Regions from separate parts of the Streptomyces sp. ME19-01-6 genome, predicted to be linked through region 1. Evidence: riboswitches for the same ligand, from Rfam matches in the RefSeq annotation. Region 1 holds a riboswitch; the other holds the start of a gene.
What was found. A riboswitch is a leader RNA that binds a small molecule or an ion and turns the genes downstream of it on or off. The one in region 1 is predicted to bind cobalamin.
Positions count from the first base shown of each region.

Region 2: linked by a shared signal. The riboswitch ahead of PV419_RS40095 (cobalamin biosynthesis protein) and the one ahead of PV419_RS08245 (ribonucleoside-diphosphate reductase subunit alpha) in region 1 are both predicted to bind cobalamin.

Region 1 covers NZ_JARAXF010000003.1:352,307-363,296, reverse strand. The annotation lists gene PV419_RS08260 (tetratricopeptide repeat protein) at 1-19, shown strand, start outside; gene def (peptide deformylase) at 113-742, shown strand; gene PV419_RS08250 (ribonucleotide-diphosphate reductase subunit beta) at 853-1,875, opposite strand; gene PV419_RS08245 (ribonucleoside-diphosphate reductase subunit alpha) at 1,872-4,295, opposite strand; cobalamin riboswitch at 4,418-4,548, opposite strand; gene PV419_RS08240 (FGGY-family carbohydrate kinase) at 4,763-6,241, opposite strand; gene PV419_RS08235 (2-hydroxyacid dehydrogenase) at 6,302-7,333, opposite strand; gene PV419_RS08230 (histidine phosphatase family protein) at 7,443-8,102, shown strand; gene PV419_RS08225 (DeoR/GlpR family DNA-binding transcription regulator) at 8,099-8,917, shown strand; gene PV419_RS08220 (FGGY-family carbohydrate kinase) at 9,052-10,518, shown strand; gene PV419_RS08215 (hypothetical protein) at 10,580-10,717, shown strand; gene PV419_RS08210 (GNAT family N-acetyltransferase) at 10,815-10,990, opposite strand, start outside.
Region 2 covers NZ_JARAXF010000028.1:76,855-87,844, reverse strand. The annotation lists gene PV419_RS40115 (cobyrinate a,c-diamide synthase) at 1-1,209, opposite strand, end outside; gene cobO (cob(I)yrinic acid a,c-diamide adenosyltransferase) at 1,234-1,839, opposite strand; gene PV419_RS40105 (putative cobaltochelatase) at 1,839-4,004, opposite strand; gene PV419_RS40100 (cobyric acid synthase) at 4,001-5,662, opposite strand; partial or broken gene PV419_RS40095 (cobalamin biosynthesis protein) at 5,935-6,966, opposite strand; cobalamin riboswitch at 7,104-7,240, opposite strand; gene PV419_RS40090 (hypothetical protein) at 7,407-7,664, opposite strand; gene PV419_RS40085 (inorganic phosphate transporter) at 7,677-8,951, opposite strand; gene PV419_RS40080 (class II aldolase/adducin family protein) at 9,380-10,015, shown strand; gene PV419_RS40075 (MATE family efflux transporter) at 10,117-10,990, opposite strand, start outside.

The DNA.
Region 1 (10,990 bases):
TCTGGAAGAGGTCTGCTGACGGGCGGCGCCCGGCTGACATACCCGCTCATCCGGCGCGGGCCTTACCCTGTAGGGCGACGAGTCTGGTTTTGAGGAAGGCGTGCGGCGGACGATGGCGCAGCAAGGGACTGAACAGCGGGTGGACGACGAGTTCATCGTGGACACGGAGGACTGTGAGGAGCGCGAGCGCGCATACCGCGAGCGCGGCACGGCCCGTCCGATCACGGTCGTCGGCAATCCGGTGCTGCACAAGGAGTGCCAGGACGTCACGGAGTTCGACGACAAGCTCGCCGCGCTGGTCGATGACATGTTCGCCAGCCAGAAGGCGGCCGAGGGTGTGGGCCTGGCCGCCAACCAGATCGGCGTCGACCTGAAGGTCTTCGTCTACGACTGCCCGGACGACGACGGCGTCCGCCATGTCGGCGTGGTCTGCAACCCGGTGCTCGACGAGCTGCCGGCCGACCGCCGGGTGTTGGACGACTCCAATGAGGGCTGTCTGTCGGTGCCCACCGCCTACGCCGAGCTGGCCCGCCCCGACTACGCGGTGGTGCGCGGCCAGGACGCCGAGGGCAAGCCGATCGCGGTGCGCGGCACCGGCTACTTCGCCCGCTGCCTGCAGCACGAGACCGACCACCTCTACGGTCGCCTCTACATCGACCGCCTCTCCAAGCGCGACCGCAAGGACGTGCTGCGGCAGATGGCGGAGGGCACGCCCCGCTACGAGACGGTGCCCAACGCCTGACGCCTCGCGGCATACGGCATACGACGCGGCGCCCCCGGGAGATCCCAGGGGCGCCGCGCCTGCGTATCGGGTTTGGATCAGCCGCCGGTCAGAAGCCGCTGAGAAGCCGATCAGAAGTCGTCGTCGAAGGAGACCGAGCCCTCGACCGCCACCTGGTACGCGGAGGCGCGGCGCTCGAAGAAGTTGGTCAGCTCCTGGACGTTCTGCAGCTCCATAAAGGAGAACGGGTTCTCGGAGCCGTAGACCGGGGCGAAGCCGAGGCGGGCGAGCCGCTGGTCGGCGACGCACTCCAGGTACTGGCGCATCGACTCGGTGTTCATGCCCGGCAGCCCGTCGCCGCACAGGTCGCGGGCGAACTGCAGCTCGGCCTCGACGGCCTCCGCCAGCATGTCGGTGACCTGCTGCTGGAGTTCGTCGTCGAAGAGGTCGGGCTCCTCCTCGCGGACCGTGTCCACCACCTGGAACGCGAAGTTCATGTGCATGGTCTCGTCGCGGAACACCCAGTTGGTGCCCGTCGCCAGGCCGTGCAGCAGGCCGCGGGAGCGGAACCAGTAGACGTAGGCGAAGGCGCCGTAGAAGAAGAGGCCCTCGATGCACGCCGCGAAGCAGATCAGGTTGAGGAGGAAGCGGCGGCGGTCCTCCTTGGTCTCCAGCCGGTCGATCTTGTCGACCGAGTCGATCCAGCGGAAGCAGAATTCCGCCTTCTCCCTGATGGACGGGATGTTCTCCACCGCGGCGAACGCGGCGGCCCGGTCGTCCGGGTCGGGGAGGTAGGTGTCCAGCAGCGTCAGATAGAACTGGACGTGTACGGCCTCCTCGAACAGCTGCCGGGACAGATACAGCCGCGCCTCGGGCGAGTTGATGTGCTTGTAGAGCGTGAGCACCAGGTTGTTCGCGACGATCGAGTCGCCGGTCGCGAAGAAGGCGACCAGGCGGCCGATCAGGTGCTGCTCGCCGGGGGAGAGCTTGGCGAGGTCGGCGACGTCCGAGTGGAGGTCGACCTCCTCCACGGTCCAGGTGTTCTTGATCGCGTCGCGGTAGCGGTCGTAGAAGTCCGGGTACCGCATCGGCCGCAGGGTGAGCTCGAACCCGGGGTCCAGGAGGTTCTTGGTGCGTTCGGGGGCGGTGGTCACTGGCAGGCCTCGCAGGACTCGGGGTTTTCCAGGGAGCAGGCGATGACCTCGGGGTCGGCAGGCACCTGCTGCGCGGGGGCGGGGACGGGGATGGTGGCGGGAGCGGTCGCCGCGCGCGCCGACTGCGCGATCCGGGTCGCCGGGCGCGAGCGCAGGTAGTACGTGGTCTTGATGCCGCGCTTCCAGGCGTACGCGTACATCGAGCTGAGCTTGCCGATGGTCGGCGAGGCCATGAAGAGGTTCAGCGACTGGCTCTGGTCGAGGTACGGGGTGCGGGCGGCGGCCATGTCGATCAGGGCGCGCTGCGGGACCTCCCACGCGGTCCGGTACAGCTCCCGCACGTCCTTCGGCACCCAGGAGAAGTCCTGGACCGAGCCGTTGGACTCGCGCAGCGCCTCACGGCTCTGGGCGTCCCATACGCCGAGCTTCTTCAGGTCGTTCACCAGGTATGAGTTGACCTGGAGGAACTCACCGCTGAGCGTCTCGCGCTTGAAGAGGTTGGAGACCTGCGGCTCGATGCACTCGTACACGCCCGCGATCGAGGCGATCGTCGCGGTCGGGGCGATGGCCAGAAGGAGGGAGTTCCGCATGCCGGACTTCGCCATCCGCTCGCGCAGCGCCGCCCACCGCTCGGGCCAGGTCGCCACCGCGTCCGTGTAGTGGTCCGGGTGCAGCACCCCGCGCGCGGTGCGGGTGGCGGACCAGGCCGGGTGCGGGCCGTGGCGCTCGGCGAGCGCGCAGGACGCCTCGTACGCCGCGAGCATGATGCGTTCGGAGATCTGGGTGGAGAGCTTCTGCGCCTCGGGCGAGTCGAAGGGGAGCCGCAGCCGGAAGAAGACGTCCTGCAGGCCCATCAGGCCCAGACCCACCGGCCGCCAGCGGGAGTTGGACGCCCCGGCCTCCTGGGTAGGGTAGAAGTTGATGTCCACCACACGGTCGAGGAAGGTGACGGCGGTACGGACGGTCGCGTCCAGCCGCTCCCAGTCCATTACTTCCCGCCCGTCGCCGACGTCTTTGCCCAGGTGCGCGGCCAGGTTGACCGACCCCAGGTTGCACACGGCCGTCTCGCCGTCGTCCGTGACCTCCAGGATCTCGGTGCAGAGGTTGGAGGAGTGGACGACCCGGCCGGGCTCGGCGGTCTGGTTGGCGGTGCGGTTGGCGGCGTCCTTGAAGGTCATCCAGCCGTTGCCGGTCTGCGCGAGGGTGCGCATCATCCGGGCGTACAGCTGGCGCGCCGGGACGGTCTTGACGGCCAGTCCCTCCGCCTCGGCCTTCTTGTAGGCGGCGTCGAACTCCTCGCCCCACAGGTCGACCAGCGCGGGCGCGTCGACCGGCGAGAACAGCGACCAGTCGGCGTCGGCCTCGACCCGGCGCATGAACTCGTCCGGGATCCAGTGCGCGATGTTGAGGTTGTGGGTGCGGCGGGCCTCTTCGCCCGTGTTGTCCCGCAGCTCCAGGAACTCCTCGATGTCCGCGTGCCAGGTCTCCAGGTACACACAGGCCGCGCCCTTGCGCCGGCCACCCTGGTTGACGGCGGCGACCGAGGCGTCGAGGGTGCGCAGGAACGGCACGATGCCGTTGGAGTGCCCGTTGGTGCCGCGGATCAGCGAACCGCGGGCGCGGATGCGCGAGTAGGAGAGCCCGATGCCGCCCGCGTGCTTGGAGAGCCGCGCGACCTGGTGGTAGCGGTTGTAGATCGAGTCCAGCTCGTCCAGCGGCGAGTCCAGCAGATAGCAGGACGACATCTGCGGGTGCCGGGTGCCGGAGTTGAACAGGGTGGGGGAGCTGGGCAGGTAGGACAGCGTGCTGGTGAGCCGGTAGAGCTCGGCGACATCGTCCAGCGCCTGCCGTGAGTGGTCCTCGGCCAGCCCGCAGGCCACCCGCAGCAGGAAGTGCTGCGGCGTTTCGATCACCTGGCGGGTGATCGGGTGGCGGAGCAGATAGCGGCTGTGCAGCGTGCGCAGCCCGAAGTAGCCGAAGCGGCCGTCGGCGCCGTCGGCCAGCGCCCGCTCGACCAGCGCGTCCAGGCGGGCGGCGTGGGCGGTCACGAACTCGGCCGTGCCGTCCGCGATCAGGCCCTCGCGGTGTCCCACGGCCACCGAGGCCGAGAAGGAGACCGCGCCCTGCCCGGCCGCCTCCTCCGCGATGGCGAGGGTCAGCAGCCGAGCGGCGAGCTTCGAGTACTCCGGCTCCTCGGCGATCAGCCCGGCCGCCGCCTCGGTCGCGAGGGTGCGCAACTCCGCCTCGTCCGAGCCGGGATGGCGGCCGCGCAGGGCGGCGGCCGCGACCTTGCCGGGGTCGGTGGCGGGCAGGTCGGCGGTGAGCTCCGTCAGGGTCCGCAGAAGGACGGTCCCGGGCGCGTCGTTCGCTGCCTGAGTAGCCGCTGCCTCTGAAACCGGATCGGCTGGCGCGATGGTCACGAAAGTGCTCTCCCTCGCTCGGCTTGGGGCCTCACGGTGGTGCGCGATGGGCGCGTACGGGCATGCCGAAACCGCGAACGGCATACCGCGCAGCGTCCACCGGCCCAACCCGCGGGGCCCGGACGTATGAGACGGCTGTCGGCAGGTCCTCGGACTCGCGGGTACGCAAAAGCGCACGCGTACACCGTTGCGGGACAGTTCCGGATTCCCACCGGATTCCCCTGCGGCGACAGCGAGCATGAGCATACATCTTGTGGTGGCGAGCGCACGCGCCCCCACATGTTGTGTCGCGAGGTGGAGTGTTTCGTACGAATGTGCTATTCAGTGCCGGACTTGACGCGGTCTTGGCGCGCACTTGGCACTGACCTGACGCGGGCCTTGGACAGGCCTGGCACGGGTCCGGTGCGGGCGGCCGGGCGCGCGCCAGGCGCGGGTCCGGCGCGGTGCCGGGCTGCCGTGGGCCGCCGTTAAACGGGCGCCGTTGCCCGCCACTCCGCGAGGGTACGGGCCAGCCTGGCCCGGTAGTCCGCGTAGCCGCGCTCGTATGCCTCGGCGCGGTCCGCGTCCGGTACGACAGTACGCGAATCGGCTCGCCATTGTGTCGCGTCCACCGGGTCGCCCAGCGCCCGCCAGGCGACCGCGACCGCGCCGCGCGCCCCCACCTCGGGCTCGTCGGGGATGCGCACCGGTCGCCCGAGGGCGTCCGCGAACAGCTGGGCCCAGGCGGCGGACCGGGTGCCGCCCCCGCACGCCGCGAGGCTCGCGGTCAGCCCCGCGGCCTCCAGGCAGTGGCGGGCGGCGTACGCCACGGCCTCACAGACGGCCCGTACGGCGTCCGCGCGGGTCGCCGCCAGGGTCAGCCCGTCCAGCCGGCCCCGCGCGGCGGGCTCCACGAACGGGGCCCGCTCGCCCGCGTCGGACAGGAAGGGCAGCGCGGTCACCCCGCGCGCCCCCGGCGGGCTTTGGGCGAGCAGCGCGTCCAGGTCGGCGGTGGTGGCCCCGGCGAACTCCAGGACCCACTCCAGGGCCGCCGTGCCCACCATGGCGGGCATGCCGCGCAGCCAGCGGTCCCGGTCGGGCACGCACAGCCACATGCCCGCCGGGTCGGCCGCCGGGTCGATCCGCGCGCTGTCGGTGAGGACCTGGCTGGCCAGCGTGGTGCCGACGATCAGCAGGCCGTCGCCGACCTCCTCGACCCCGCTGCCGATCGCGCAGGCCGGAAGGTCGTACGGGCCCGCCGTGACGGGCAGTCCGACCGCCAGCCCGAGCAGCTCGGCGCCCGCTTTGTCCAGCCGCCGTACGGTGTCGGGCGCGGCGGGCGACGGCAACAGCCGGGCGTATTCGGCGATTCCACATGCTTCCAGGGCCTCTGGGACATACGCGCGCGTGGTCACGTCCAGGAAGGGCATGGACGCGTCCGAGGCGTCCACGCCGATGACGCCGGTGAGCCGCTGCGCCACCGCGTCCACGCAGTAGCCCGCGACCTCCGCGCGCGCCAGCGCCTCCGGCTCGTGGTCGGCCAGCCAGCGCAGCAGCGGCGCATGGCAGCCGGGGAACACCCCGGAGCCGGTGAGCCGGTAGAGCTCGCGGATGGTGCCGTCCTCGCCCCAGCGGGTCACGGTGTCGTTCGCCCGCCCGTCCATCCACGAGATCGGCGGGCGCACGGCCCGGCCCGCCGCGTCACGCAGCCACAGCCCGTCGCCCTGCCCGGTGAGCGCGAGCGCGACCGGGGCCGCCCGGCCTTTCGCGGCCAGGGCGGCGGACACCTCGCGGACCACCTCGCCGACCGTGCGCAGCACGTCCTCCAGGTCCTGCTCAACCCGCCCTCCGGGCAGGCGGTTGAGCCGGCTGGGGCGGCTCGCGGCGGCCAGGGACCTGCCGTCCCGGCCGAAGGCGACGGCCTTGGTGACGGAGGTGCCGACGTCGACTCCGAGGACGATGCTCATGACGTGGGCCCTCCCTGGGGGCGTCGACTGCGGGGTTACGGGGCGTGCCGGATGGGCGGGCTAGTTCGCGGGGTGCGCGAGCTTCTCGCCGCGCGCGTAGCGGCCGACCTCGGCGGCGGTGATGGCGGCCGCGCGGTGGGCGGTCTGCCGGGTGGCGCCGGCGAGGTGCGGGGTGGTGACGACATTGGGCGCGGAGTGCAGCGGCCAGTCGGCGGGCGGCGGTTCGAGGTCGTACACGTCGAGGGCGAGGGCGCCGAGACGGCCGGTGCGCAGCGCCTCGGGCAGCGGGGCGTAGTCCAGCAGTCCGCCGCGCGCGGTGTTCACCAGGACCGCGCCGGGCCGCATCCGGGCGATCCGGGCGGCGTTGATGAGCCCCTTGGTCTCGGGGGTGAGCCGGGCGTGCAGGCTCACCACGGAGCTGCGGGCGAGGAGTTCGTCCAGTTCGACCGGCTCGACGCCGTCCGAGCGGGCGGTCTCGGGATCGGTGTACGGGTCGGCGATCAGCACCTGGGCGCCGAAGGCGCGCAGCACGCGGGCGACGATGCGGCCGATGGCCCCGTAGCCCACCAGGCCGACGGTCGCGCCGTCCAGCTCGATGCCGCCCTCCTCGTACGCGTAGAAGTCCCCGCGCCACCGGCCGGCGCGCAGCTCGGCGTCCGTGGTCGGGATGCGGCGCATCGCGGCGAGCATCATGCCGATCGCGAACTCGGCCGCGGCGGTGGCGTTACGGCCGGGCGCGAAGCTGACGGCGACGCCCGCGCGGGTGGCCGCGGGCAGGTCGACGTTGACCGGGCCGCCGCGGGAGACCGCGACCATGCGCAGCTCGGGGCGGGCGGCGAAGACCCCGGCGGTGAACGGCGCCATCTGCGTCACGCACACCTCGGCCCCCGCCAGCGCCTCGATCAGCTGCTCCTCGGTGCCGCTGGCCTCGATCACCCGGCTCTCGGGACCGCCCACCGGGCCGAAGGGCTCGTGCGGCCACGGCAGCGTCAGCTCGGCGACGTCGACGTCGCCGAGCCCCGGCTCGTCGCGGAGCGCGGCGATGATGAGGTCGGGACGTACGAAGTGGTCTCCGGCGGCGAGGACGCGCATGGGTGGCCTTTCTTCGGCGTTCCATCACAGAGGTGACGCTAGATTTAACATCGTTGACGTGACAAAGCAATGGTCCGCGCGTCATGCGGGTTGAGGAGAGGAACTTCCTGTGACAGCTCGTCTACTGCTCGTTCGCCACGGCGAGACGGTTTGGCACGCGGAGAACCGGTACGCCGGGATCTCGGACGTGGCCCTTACGGAACGGGGATCCCGGCAAGCGGAAGCGCTCGCCCATTGGGTGAGCGGACGCGAGGTAAACGCGGTCGCCTGCTCCCCGCTGAGCCGGGCCCGGCTGACCGCGCGCCCGGCCGCCGACGCGCTCGGGCTCGCTCCCGAGGTCGTCGAGGACCTGCGCGAGGTCGACTTCGGCTGGGGTGAGGGCCGCACCATCGCCGAGATGGAGGCGGAGGACCCGGCGGCCGTACGGGCCTTCCGGGCGGACGCGGAAGCGGGCGCGTTCCCCGGCGCGGAGCCGCCCGCCGCCGCGGCGGCCCGCGCCGCGGCCGCCCTGCGCGGCCTGGCCGCCGGGCACCCGGGCCGTACGGTGCTCGTCGTGGCGCACAACTCCCTGCTGCGCATGGCACTGTGCGCGCTGCTGGGCATCCCCGTCGGCCGCTACCGGCAGGTGTTCCCACGGCTGGACAACGCGGCGGTGAGCGAGATCGAGGTGGCGGGGGAGCGGACGGCGCTGCGGTCGCTGAACGTACCCACGGGGGGCGCGCCCGCAAGGGATGGGGCCGCGAGCCGTGGGGGAGAATCCGGCTCATGACCACGACCGGCGCGTCCGACGTCCCGCCCCGCTCCCAGGCCGCCCGCAGGCAGACCATCACCGAGTACGTGCTCGAGCACTCCACCGCCACCGCGGCCGAGCTCGCCGAGCTGGCCGGCGTCAGCCTCATGACCGTGCACCGGGACCTGGACGAGCTGGCCAGGCTCGGCGTGGTGCGCAAGTTCCGGGGCGGGGTCTCGGCGCTGCCGTCGTCCGTCTTCGAGTCCAGCCTGGACTACCGGATGGGCGTCAACCGGGCCGAGAAGGAGGCGGTGGCGGCGGCCGCCGCGGAGCTGGTCGAGCCCGGCATGTCGATCATTCTGGACGACTCCACGACCGCCCTCGCCCTCGCCCGGCTCCTGGTCGACGCCGCCCCGCTGACCGTGGTGACCAACGCCCGGCGCGTGGAGGAGGTCTTCGCCGGGGTGCCGCAGACCCGGCTGATCGGCCTGGGCGGGGAGTACTCGCACACCCATGACTCCTTCCTCGGCGTGCCCTGTGTCGCGGCGATCGAGGCGCTGTCGGTGGACATGGTGCTGGTCTCCACCTCGGCGGTGGACGCGCACACCACCTACCACCAGGAGCAGGACGTGGTGCTCGTGAAGCGCGCGATGCTCGCGGCCGGCAGCCGCAAGGTGCTCCTCATGGACGCGTCGAAGACCCGGCGCACGGCCCTGCACCGGCTCTGCCCGGTCGACGAGTTCGACCACCTGGTGGTCGACGACGGCGTGGACGCGGGGCTGCTGGCGGAGCTGCGGGAGCGTACGGATGTGAGGGTGGCGGGGACGGAGGGGAGCGCGGGGGCGCGTTCTTAACGCCTTGCGTGTTAACTTCACTTCGCACATGGGGATGGTGGGCCTTGGGTGCGCCGGGGAGCCCCAAGGTCCACCGTTGTGCCGCCCCTCCCCGGGAAGTACGGCCGCGCCGCGCATCGAAGGAGCCGACCGCTATGAGCACAACGTCGTCCGCCCCTGAGGTCGTGGCGGGCATCGACATCGCCACGGCGGCGGTCCGCGTGGTGTGCGTCGACGCGCACGGCCGGGTCCACGCGGAGGCACGCGAGCCGCTGCCCCCGCCGCGCCGCGGCGCGGGCGGCCACAGCGAGCAGGACGCCCGCGCCTGGTGGCCCGCCGTCGCGGCCGCGCTGCGGCGGGCGACCGCGGCGCTCCCGGCGGGCGGCCGCGAGGTGGTGGCCGTCGCCACGTCGGCGACCTCCGGCACGGTCGTCCTGGCGGACGGCGCGGGTGAGCCGCTCGGCCCGGCCCTGATGTACGACGACCGCCGCGCTGCCGACCTCAACGCCCGCGCCCAGCGGATCGGCGCCCCACGCTGGCAGGCCCTCGGCCTCTCGGTCGGCCCGACGGCGGCCCTGGGGCGCATCGCGTGGCTGGTGGGGGAGGAGGGCGACGGCACGCCATCAGCCCTGGGCCACCTCCTCCACACCCCCGACCTCATCGGCCGGCGGCTCACCGGAGGCCCGGTCGCCACCGACTGGAGCCACGCCCTCAAGAGCGGCTACGACGCCCGCGTCGGCGAATGGCCCACCGAGGTCCTGGACGCCCTGGGCGTACCGGCCGCGTGGCTGCCGCCCGTGCAGGCGCCCGCCACCGAGGTGGGCACGGTGTGCGCGGCCGCCGCACACGAGACCGGGCTGCCGGTCGGCTGCTCCGTCCGCCTGGGGATGACGGACGGCTGCGCCGGGCAGATCGCCACCGGGGCCGTCCGGCCCGGCCAGTTCGTGGGCGTCCTCGGCACCACGTACGTCCTCAAGGGCGTGACCCGCGAGCTGGTCACCGACCCGACCGGCGCGCTCTACAGCCATCGCCACCCCGACGGCTGGTGGCTGCCGGGCGGCGCCTCCAACACCGGCGGCGAAGCCCTCGCGCACCTCCCCGCCGGCCAACTCCCCGCCCTCGACCGCGCCGCGGCCACCCGCGGGCCCGCGTCCGTGGTCGCCTACCCCCTGCGTCGCGAGGGCGAGCGCTTCCCCTTCGTCAGCGGCGAGGCCCGCGGCTTCCTCCTCGGCACCCCGGCCGACGAGGCCGACCGGCACCGCGCCGAGCTGGAGGGCGTCGCCTTCCTGGAACGCCTCGCCATCGAGCGCGTACGGGAGTTGGGCGTACCCGTCGAGGGGCCGCTGTGGGCGGCGGGCGGTGGCAGCCGCAGCCCCCTGTGGACCCGTATCCGCGCCACCGCCCTCGGCATGCCCCTACGCGTCGCCGACCACGCCGAAACCGCCTTCGGCGCCGCACTCCTCGCCGCCTCCGGCACCCTCCACCCCGACCTCGCGGCGAGCGCCGCCGCGATGGTCCGTACGGGCCGGGACATCGAACCGGACGAAACGGAACGCGCCGCGCTCGACGAGTCGTACGCCGCCTTCACCGCCGCACTCCGCGAGCGCGGCTGGCTCGCGTAGTCTCGCCGCGGATACAGGCGATGAACGCGGAATCGGTCACCGGGACGCTGGCGCGGCGGTCGTGGCCAGGCCGTTGCGCCCCCGCCTGCGCCGGACACCGGCACTCGCCTTTTCCGCCGCCGCGGCCGACGACAGCGCGTCCCCCGCGGCGTGCGCCTTCCGCGATCTCGCCGAGCAGGCCGCCGCCCCGACCGGCTGAGCCGGTCGGGCTGACCGGTCCCGCAAGCCGACCCGGCGGGGCGCCTCCAGCGCGGTCCTGCGGCCGACCGCCGGCACGCCACAAAGGCCCCGCCCGGCTACAGCTCCACGGTGAAGGCCCAGAGACTGATCCCCGGTATCGGCTCCCAGTCCCGCTCCGGGGCCCGTACGAACCCCAGCCGTCCGTACAGCCGGTGCGCGGCGGCCATCTTCTGCTGGCTGGAGATCACGATCCGCTCCAGGCCCAGCTCCCGCGCCCGGCCCAGACACGCCC
Region 2 (10,990 bases), on a different contig from region 1:
GGCGGGCAGCACTCCGCACATCGGCTCGCCGTCCAGCGAGCGCGCCAGATACAGCAGCCCCGCGCACTCGGCGGCTATGGGCGCACCGGCCGCCGCGAGCCGGGCCACCTCCGCGCGCAGCGGCTCGTTCGCGGACAGCTCCGGCGCGAACACCTCCGGGAAGCCGCCGCCGATCACCAGGCCGGCGGTGCCGGGCGGCAGGCGCTCGTCCCGCAGCGGGTCGAAGGGGACCACCTCCGCGCCCGCGGCGGTGAGCAACTCGGCGTGCTCGGCGTAGGAGAAGGTGAAGGCCGCCCCGCTCGCCAACGCGACGACCGCCTCCGTCCCGCCCTTGGCGGTCTCTGCCTCGCCCCCGGCGGCCTTCACCCCTGCCCCGGTCGATTTCGCCCCGGCGCCGGTCGTCTCTACCTCGCCCCCAGTCGCCTTCGCCTCGCCCCGCGCGGGGGCCGTCTCCCGCTCCGGGTCCCAGGGCGGGTCCGCCAATGGCGGTGCGCTGCGGGCCAGGGCCAGCAGGCCCTCCAGGTCGCAGCCCTCTCGCACCCGCTCGGCCAGCGCGGCCACGGACTCGACCGCCTCCGCCGGCCGCTCGGCCACCGGCACCAGACCGAGATGGCGGCTCGGGGCGCGCACCGCGCGCACCCGTCGCAGCGCCCCGAGCACCGGCACCCCCGACCCGTCCAGCGCGTCGCACAGCAGCTCCTCGTGCCGGTCCGAGCCGACCTTGTTGAGAATCACCCCGGCCACCCGCACCTCGGGGTCCCAGGACGCGAAGCCGTGCACCAGCGCCGCCACCGAGCGGGACTGCGACGAGGCGTCGACCACCAGCACCACCGGCGCGCGCAGCAACTTCGCCACATGCGCCGTCGACGCCAGCTCGCCCTGCCCTGCCGCCCCGTCGTACAGTCCCATCACGCCCTCGACGACCGCCAGATCACAGCCGGCCGCCCCGTGCAGAAACAGCGGGGCTATCCGCTCCGGCCCGCACAGATAGGCGTCCAGATTGCGGCCCGGGCGCGCCGCCCGCCCGGAGCGGGCCGGGGAGGAGACGGCCAGCGCGTGATAGCCGGGGTCGATGTAGTCGGGGCCGACCTTGTGCGGCGACACATCGAGACCGCGCTCCGAGAAGGCGGCCATCAGGCCCGTGGCCACCGTGGTCTTGCCGCTGCCTGAGGCGGGCGCGGCGATGACCAGGCGCGGCACGCTCACCACTGGACACTCACCTTCACTGAACACTCACCACTCGATGCCCCGCTGCCCCTTCTGGCCGGCGTCCATCGGGTGCTTGACCTTGGACATATCGGTGACCAGATCGGCGAAGTCCAGCAGCTTCTGAGGCGCGTTACGCCCCGTGATGACCACGTGCTGGGTCCCGGGCCGGTCGCGCAGCACCGACACCACCTCGTCGGTGTCCACCCAGCCCCAGTGCATGGGGTACGCGAACTCGTCCAGCACATACAGCCGGTATGTCTCCGCCGCCAGGTCCCGCTTGACCTGCTCCCACCCCTCGCGCGCCGCCTCCTCGCTGGTGATGGCGTCCTGCTGGGAGCGCTGGAGCCACGACCAGCCCTCGCCCATCTTGTGCCATGCGACGGTCCCCCCTTCCCCCGACTCGCCGAGGACGCGCAGCGCCCGCTCCTCGCCGACCCGCCACTTCGCGGACTTTACGAATTGGAATACACCGACCGGCCAGCTTTGGTTCCACGCCCGCAGCGCCAGCCCGAACGCGGCCGTCGACTTGCCCTTGCCGACGCCCGTGTGCACGAGCACCAGCGGCCGGTTGCGGCGCTGCCGGGTGGTCAGCCCGTCGTCGGGTACGACGGTCGGTTGTCCTTGCGGCATCAGGCGGCCCTCCGTGTCTTTCGTACGGTCCGTGCGGTGCTTGTCGTGCGCGCGTCGCGCACCAGCGCGGTCACGCTGTCCGCGCGCAGTTCGTCGAGCGTCACCGGCGTCCCCCGCAGCTCGCACGCCAGCGCGCCCGCCAGGCCCAACCGGACGGGCCCCGCCTCGCAGTCCACCACCACCGAGGCGACCCCGTCGTCCGCCAGCAGCCGGGCCGCGCGCCCGGCCCGGGACACCGGGTCCGGGCCGCCCGTGGCCCGTCCGTCCGTCACCACGACCAGCAGCGGACGGCGCGAGGGGTCCCGCAGCCGCTCGATCCGCAGCACCTCGCGGGCCTTCAGCAGCCCGGCGGCCAGGGGCGTGCGCCCGCCGGTGGGCAGCTTCTCCAGCCGGGCGGCGCCCGCGTCCACCGACGAGGTGGGCGGCAGCGCCAGGGCCGCCTCGGCGCCCCGGAAGGTGATCAGGCCGACCTTGTCCCGCCGCTGGTAGGCGTCCAGCAGGAGGGACAGGACGGCGCCCTTGACGGCGCTCATGCGCTTCCGCGCGGCCATCGACCCCGACGCGTCCACCACGAACAGCACGAGGTTGCCCTCGCGGCCCTCGCGCACCGCCTCCCGCAGGTCGTCACGGCGCACCACGAGCCCGGGGCCCTGCCGGCCGCGCGTGCGCTGGTGCGGTGCGGCGGCCCGTACGGTCGCCGACAGGTGCAGCTTGGACAGGGTTCCGCGGGGGCGGCGGGCGCCGGTGGTGCGGCCGTGGGCCGTGCGGGCGCGCGACCGCCGGCCCGCTGCCCCCTCGCCGAGCCCCGGCACGTCGAGCCGCCGGGTCCGGAACGGCTCGGCGGCACCCACGGCCGCGCGTTCGCCGCCGGGCCCGCCCGCCGCGGCCCCACCCACGTCCCCGTCGGCGTCAGGGGCCTCGCTCGGGGCGTCGGAAGCCTCGGAACCGTGGGAGCCGTCGGAGCCCGTGCGCTGCTCCGGTACGGAGGGCGCGGCCGACGGCGGCGCCTGTTCCGGCACGCCCCGCGGCGGCTGTCCGCCGGCCGGCCCGTCAGGGCCCGCCGGCCCCTCAGGTCCGCCCGGTCCCTCGGGCCCGTCCTGCCCGCCCTGCTCGTCCCGCCCGTCCGTCCCCGGGTCCGGGTCGTCGTCCCCGCCCCCGGACTCGCGGAGCACCTCGTCGAGCTTGTCCTCGTCCAGCCCCGGCGCGTCGAACGGAGCCCGCCGGCGCCGGTGCGGCAGCGACAGCAGCGCGGCCTGCCGCACGTCCTCGGTGGTCACCTCCGTACGCTCCGCCCACGCCGCCAGCGCCGTCGCCGTACGCGCCGTCACGATGTCCGCGCGCATCCCGTCCACCTCGAACGCCGCGCACACCGCCGCGATCTGCCGCAGCGCTCCATCGCCCAGGCGCACCCGCGGCAGCAGGGCGCGCGCCGCCGCCACGCGCTCCCGCAGCGCGCTCTCCTCGTCCGCCCAGCGCGCGGCGAACCCGGCCGGGTCCTCGTCGTACGCCAGCCGCCGCCGCACCACCTCGACCCGCTCGTCGGTGTCCCGCGACGCCGCGACCTCCACCGTCAGGCCGAAGCGGTCCAGCAACTGCGGGCGCAGCTCGCCCTCTTCGGGGTTCATGGTGCCGACCAGCAGGAAGCGCGCCGCGTGCCGTACGGACACGCCCTCGCGCTCCACATAGGAGGCGCCCATGGCGGCCGCGTCGAGCAGCAGGTCGATCAGGTGGTCGTGCAGCAGGTTGACCTCGTCGACGTACAGCACGCCGCGGTGCGCGTCGGCGAGCAGGCCCGGCTCGAACGCCTTCACCCCGTCCGACAGCGCCCGCTCGATGTCCAGCGCCCCGACCAGCCGGTCCTCGGAGGCGCCGACCGGCAGTTCGACCATCCGGGCGGGCCGTACGGTGCCGGTGTCCGGGTCGTGCGGGCCGTCCGGGCAGCCCGGGTCGGGCGCCCCGGGGTCGCAGGAGAACCGGCAGCCGGCCACCACGTCGATGCCGGGCAGCAGGGCGGCCAGCGCCCGCACCGCCGTCGACTTCGCAGTGCCCTTCTCGCCGCGCACCAGCACCCCGCCGACGGCCGGTGACACGGCGTTGAGCAGGAGCGCGAGCCGCAGGTCGGCCATCCCGACGAGCGCGGTGAACGGGTAGGGGGTGGCGGTCATGCGGGGGTACCTCCTGCGGTGTGGGCGCGGTGGGGGTCTTCTGGGCCAGGCGGAGGGAGTGACGGCTCCGCAGACGCCGCAGGAGAGGGCAGCGACGGCCCGGGAGGCCGGGGCGGCGCCCCCGGTGGGACGAAGGGCAGTCCGTCCGGCACGCCGTGCTCGATCAGCCGCAGCAGCGCGTCCGTCTCCGCGTGCTCCTCGATCAGGTCGCCCAGCCGGTCCAACTGCTCCTCGCGCAGCTCCCCGAAGCTCGTGTCGGGTGCCGGGACGAACGCCCGGCCCGCCGCGTCCGCGACCCGCCGCAGGAAGGCGCGCCGGAAGCCGTCGCTCTCCAGCGAGCCGTGCCAGTGCGTGCCCCACACCGAGCCCACCCGGCAGCCGTCCAGGAAGGGTTCGTCCGCGCCGTCCAGCAGCTCGGCGACCCCGTGGTGGATCTCGTAGCCCTCCACCCGCTCGCCGAGCGCCTCGCCGACCGGCCGGGCCAGGGTCTTGTGCACCGCGAATCGCACCCGCACCGGAAGCAGCCCGAGCCCCTGGACCGTCCCGGCCCGCGACTCGACCTCGTCCTCGATGCGTTCGCCGAGCATCTGGAAGCCGCCGCAGATGCCCAGCACCGGCCGGCCCTCCGCCGCCCGCCGCGCGATCGCCGCGGCCAGCCCGCGCGTCCGCAGCCACTCCAGCGCCCGTACGGTGCCGCGGGTGCCCGGCAGCACTACCAGATCGGCGTCGGCCAGCTCTTCCGGCCGGTCCACGAACCGCACGACCACGCCCGGCTCGGCGGCCAGCGCGTCCACGTCCGTGAAGTTCGACATGAGCGGCACGGCGGCGACCGCGACCCGCAGGATGTCCGCGCCGTGCGGCGGCGTGACGACGCTCTCGCGCACCGCCCCGCGCAGCGACACCCGCAGCCCGTCCTCCTCGTCGATGCCGAGCCCGTGCGCGTACGGCAGCACGCCCATGGTCGGGCGGCCCGTCAGGCCGTGCAGCATCTGCAGGCCCGGCTCCAGCAGAGTCACATCGCCGCGGAACTTGTTGACCAGATAGCCCGCGACAAGCCGCTGGTCGGGCTCCGAGAGCAGCGCGGTCGTGCCGAAGAACGACGCGAAGACGCCGCCGCGGTCGATGTCCCCGACCACGACGACCGGCAGCCGGGCGGCCCGGGCGAGACCCAGGTTGACGATGTCGGTGCGGCGCAGATTGATCTCGGCGGGGCTGCCCGCGCCCTCGCAGATCACCGCGTCGTACGTGCGCCGAAGCTCGGCCAGGCACTCCGTGACGGTCCCGAGCAGCGCGTCCTGCCGCCCATCGTGGTAGCCACGCGCGCTCAGCTCGCCCACCGGCTTGCCCAGCAGCACCACTTGGCTGCTGCGGTCGCTGCCCGGCTTGAGCAGGACGGGGTTCATCAGCGCGCTCGGCTCGACGCGCGCGGCGGCGGCCTGCATGGCCTGGGCGCGGCCGATCTCCGCCCCGTCGCGGGTGACGAAGGAGTTGAGCGACATGTTCTGCGCCTTGAAGGGCGCGACGCTGACGCCCTTGCGGCTGAGCCAGCGGCAGATCCCGGCCGTGACGACGCTCTTGCCCGCGTCCGAGGTCGTACCCGCGACGAGCAGCCCGCCGCCCGGCACACGCTTGGCGCCTCCGCCGTGTATTCCGCTCATCCGTAGTCCCTCCCAGCGGCCGCGGGCCGCGCCGTCGCCGGGCCGCCCGGCCGACCCGCGCCGAGTGTCTCGTATGAGCGTGTCTTGGCGCGCTGCGCGGGCTGGACTGAGGAGCCGCGCAGCGACGGAGGAGCGAGCAGTGACGAGGGAAGCCCGTGCGTTGGAGCGCGGCGGGACTGAGCGGGAGGGAGGGGCATGGACCGTGCCCAACGGGCGAGCGCGCCATGTGGGGCGCGCTGGGCGCGTACGGGCGCCTCGCCGGGCCGCGTGGCCGTACGGGCCGGCCGCAGCGCCCCCGCGGCCAGCCGGGCCGTGACGGATACGCCGAGCGCCAGGGCGCCGACGCGCCGCGACAGCCGTACCGCGCGCTCGATGTCGGCCGCCTCGACCGGCCGCCCGCCGGGGTTGAGCACCGGCCGGTGCTCGACGCGGCCCCCGTACGCGAGGGTGCCGCCCAGCCGAACGCCGAGCGCGCCCGCGAACGCGGCCTCCACGGGGCCCGCGTTGGGGCTCGGATGGCGGTGGCCGTCGCGCCGCCAGGCGCGCCGCGCGCCGCGCGGATCGGGCCCGGCCAGGACGGTCAGCGCCGCGGTGAGCCGTGCGCCGGGCCAGCCGGCCAGGTCGTCCAGCCGGGCCGAGGCCCACCCGAACCGCCGGTAGCGCGGCGACTTGTGGCCCACCATCGCGTCCAGGGTGTTGACGGCCCGGAAGCCGACCAGGCCCGGCACCCCGCCGACGGCCCCCCACACCAGTGCGCCCACGACGGCGTCGGAGGTGTTCTCGGCGACCGACTCGACGACCGCGCGCGCGATCTGCGCCTCGTCCAGCGCCTGCGGGTCGCGTCCGCACAGGTGCGGCAGCCGCCGCCTGGCGGCGTCGAGGTCCCCGGCGGCCAGCGCGCCGCCGATGGCCCGCGCCTCCCGGCCCAGCGTCGTCCCGCCGAGCACGGCCCAGGTGGCGGCGGCGGTCAGCATGGTCTGCGCGGCGGGGGAGGGGTGCCTCGGTACGGGGCGTTCCAAGCGTTCCAGGGCGGGGCTTCCCGGGGCAGGGCGTCCCACCGCGGGCCCTCCCAAAGCCCGTACCGCGCGCACCGACAAGACGGCGCCCGCGGCCGCGCCACCCGCGCACAGCGCGGTGTAAAGAGCCCCGGATCCGCGGTGGTCGCGCCACAGCAGCCGCTCGACGGCCAGGGCGGCGCGCCCGAACGCGGCCACAGGGTGGCCGCGGCGCGGATCGCCCATGGCGAGGTCGCCGAGAAAGCCGAGAGCGGCGCCGCACGCGTACGAGGCGTGATCGGCACGCATCATCAGTTCGCCGTCTTGCCTCGGGGCGTCGGGAGGTGGCGGAGGGGCCGCGGGTAGGTCGGCGGCATGGCGGTGCCGGGCATGGCGGTATGTCCTCACTCAGGGTCCGCGCCCTGGCTCGACGTGACCGGCGGTGAGAGTCTCCTGGCTCCCGGATCCGCGTTTCTCCCGGTCTTCCAGCCTCCGTGTGGACGGCCGTGACTCGTACAGGCGATGGGAGAGCGCTCCCCGGTGACAGTGGCGGGACCGCGCCGGATTCTCACCGGCTTCCTCTCCTGCCGCCGTTTGGCTCCGGAAGTCCACCACGGGCCGCGAATGGCCGTCAACTCGCGAATGCCCCACCCCGCACGAGTGTGCCGAGGAGCACATGGCACGGCCGCCGGGCGGTCCGCGCTGGTCGGCGCGTTCCGGCCCGGCGGCCGTGGATGGGGCGAGCGGGGTCAGATCACGATCAGACTGATGCCGTACGCCACCGCCGCCGCGCACAGCGCGAAGCAGGCGTACGCGCCGGCGCGCGCGGGGCCGAAGGCCGCGCCCGCCGAGGCCGAGGAGGCGGAGGTGGTGTCCGGGCCCGCCTCCGCCTGTTGCGGCTTGCGGGAGGTGCCGACGATGCCGAGGGTGAAGACGCCCACGAAGCCGACGGTCACCAGGAGGCTGATGCCGAAGACCTGGCCGAGAGCCGCCCAGTCGATGCTCATCGCGTTACTTCCTTAGCTGGTGCTGCCGGCGGCCGCGGAGGCGCCTGCCGGGGTGGCGGAGGAGACGGAGGAGGAGACGGAAGCGGCAGCGGCGGGGGCCACCGGCCCGGCGGGAGGCGGGGCCACGGACTGGAGGGCGGCCGTGACGACGCCCATCGGCTCGGCCGGTGCCACCGCGGCCTCGTTGGTGTCATTGACGTTGGTGTGGTCGACGGGCTTGCGGCGCGAGGCCGCCCAGATCCCGGCGCAGGCGGCCACCGCGAGCACGGCGACCGCCGTGACGCCCCACTCGCCCTGGTCCGCCAGCAGCGCCGCGCCGCCCGCGACGAGGCCCGCGGCGGGCAGGGTGAGCACCCAGGCGAGGACCATGCGGCCCGCGGTGGACCAGCGCACCACACCGCCCTTGCGGCCGATCCCCGCGCCCATCACGGAACCGGAGCAGACCTGGGTGGTGGAGAGCGCGAAGCCGATGTGGGAGGAGGCGAGGATGACGGTCGCGGCGCCGGTCTGGGCGGCGAAGCCCTGCGGCGGCTGGATGTCGGTGATGCCCTTGCCCATGGTGCGGATGATGCGCCAGCCGCCCAGGTACGTACCGAGGGCGATGGCCAGGCCCGCGGAGACGATGACCCACAGCGGCGGGTCGGAGTCGGGCGCGATCGCACCGCCGGTGATCAGCGCCAGGGTGATGACACCCATGGTCTTCTGGGCGTCGTTGGTGCCGTGGGCGAGGGAGACCAGCGCGGCCGAGGCGATCTGCCCGGCGCGGTAGCCCTTCGCGGTGTCCTGGGCGTCGCGGCCGCGGGCCAGCCGGTAGGTGAGCCGGGTCGCGACCAGGGCGGCGACCCCGGCCACGATCGGCGCGGCCACGGCCGGGATCAGGACCTTCATGATGATCTTGTCGCTGTTGACCCCGTCCATGCCGACGGAGACCAGTGTGGCGCCGATGAGGCCGCCGAAGAGGGCGTGTGAGGAGCTGGAGGGCAGTCCGGCGAGCCAGGTCAGAAGGTTCCAGAGGATCGCCCCGACCAGACCCGCGAAGATCACTTCGGGGCGTATTCCGGAGTCCTCGTCGATGATCCCTCCGGAGATCGTCTTGGCGACCTCCACGGAGAGGAACGCGCCGACGAGATTGAGGACCGCCGACATCGCCACCGCCGTCCGGGGACCGAGAGCACCCGTGGAGATGGTGGTAGCCATGGCATTGGCCGTGTCGTGGAAGCCGTTCGTGAAGTCGAACACCAAGGCCGTGACGATCACGATCCCAATGAGAAGCGTGATGTGTTCCATCGAACTCCTTCGTGGGGGAATGCGATCCCCGAACTTGGCGGCACGCAGTGCCACCAGGTCGCTACAATCTGTGGTGCACCCGCAAGGTGCCGGTCAGGGCTTGGCCGTCATGCGACCGCCGAGGCGGCCACATGAGAAGCCCCCTCTGTGGGGAGGGGGAGGAGTCACACACCCGGCAATCAAATCGAGATCGACAGCCAAAGGGTGCCCCACGACCGTAAGGACGTGGGGTGAACGGAAGGTGAACTGGGGTGGGCTCGGGAGTGACGCGCCTGCGGGAAGGCGGCGCCGAAGATCCCTTGGCCCCACCCTGATGCGCACACGACGGCTCGCCTGCCATGATCGGCGCCCGGAGGTGAGGGATCGTGACGAAGCCGGAACCGGAACCGGAGACTACGCGACCGCTGGGGGCCGAGGGGCGGCCGGAACTGCGGGAGGCCTGGGAGCGGGTGGTGGAGACGGCCCGCAGGACGGTCGCCGACGGCCTGGTCGTCGGCACCTCGGGGAACGTCTCGGCCAGGGTCGGCGACACCGTCCTGGTGACCCCGAGCGGTGTCCCGTACGACCGGCTCGGCCCGGATGACGCGGTCGGCGTCGACCTGGACGGGCGCCAGGTGATCGGGGAGCTGGCCCCCACCAGTGAGCTGCCGATGCACCTCGCGATCTACCGCGACACCGACGCCGCGGCCGTCGTCCACACCCACGCCGTGCACGCCACCGCGGTCTCCACCCTGGTCGACGAGGTCCCCGCGATCCACTACATGACCTGCGCCCTCGGCGGCCCGGTGCGCGTCGCGGGCTACGCCCTGTACGGCACGGACGAGTTGGCCCAGAAGATGCTCGACGCGCTGCGTGACCGCACCGGCTGTCTGCTGCGCAACCACGGCACCGTCGTCTACGGCGCCACGCTCGACCAGGCGTACGACCGGACGGCCCAGCTGGAGTGGATGTGCCGGGTCTGGCTCACCGCGGCCGCCGTCCCCGGGCACACCCCGGCCCTGCTCTCGCCCGGCGAGCTGCGGCGCGTCGCGGACAAGCTCACCGGCTACGGCCAGCCCCGCTGAGCCCTGAGCCCTGAGCCCTGAGCCCTGAGCCCTGAGCCCTGAGCCCTGAGCCCTGAGCCCTGAGCCCTGAGCCTCAGGCCCCGACAGTGCCTGGGCCAGGCCTAGGCCGGGGCGGTGGTGGCCTCGCCCGTCACGTGCTGGTCGAGCGCGGTGGTGTAGCGGCGCAGAAGGAGGGCGGCGGTGGTGGCGAGGCCGCCGAGGAGGCCCAGCCAGACGCCGAGGGTCTCCAGGCCCGCGGGAAAGGCCAGGGCCCAGGAGGCGGGCAGGCCGACGGCCCAGTAGCCGATGAGGGTGATGCGGAAGCCGCTCTTCGTGTCGTCGAGCCCGCGCAACAGTCCGACCCCGATGTTCTGCGCGCAGTCGAAGAACTGCAGGAACGCGGTGACGATCAGCAGGTGGGTGGCGATGGTCAGGGCCCGTCCCGAGCTGCCGTCGAGGAACGGGGCGAGGATGAGCCGGGGCAGGGTGAGATAGCCGACGGCCACGGCGGCCATGACGGCGGCGGCGCAGGCGAGCGCGGTGTTCTTGATGCGGCGGGCGTTGTCGCGGCGGCCGAGGGCGAGTTCGCGGCTGACGTTGATGGAGGCCGCGTGGGAGAGGCCGACGGCGACCTGGAAGACGATGTAGACGAGCTGGTTGACCGCGGTGTGTGCGGCGAGCGCGTCAGGGCCGAAGGAACCGGCCATCAGGGCGGTGAGGGAGAAGAATCCGGCCTCGGAGCCGTAGGTCGCGGCGATGGGGACGCCGAGGCCTATGAGGCGCTTGACGGTGGCCGGGTCGGCCTTGGCCGGGTTCAGGCTGAGCAGCGGGGCCAGTTCCTCGTCCCGCCGTGCCGCCGCGTACAGGGCCAGGAAGGTCAGCAGGTAGACGGTGGAGGTGGCGACGCCGACGCCGGTCAGGCCGAGCCGGGGCAGGCCCCAGGTGCCGTGGATGAGGACCCAGTTGAGTCCGGCGTTGACGGCGACGGAGGCGATG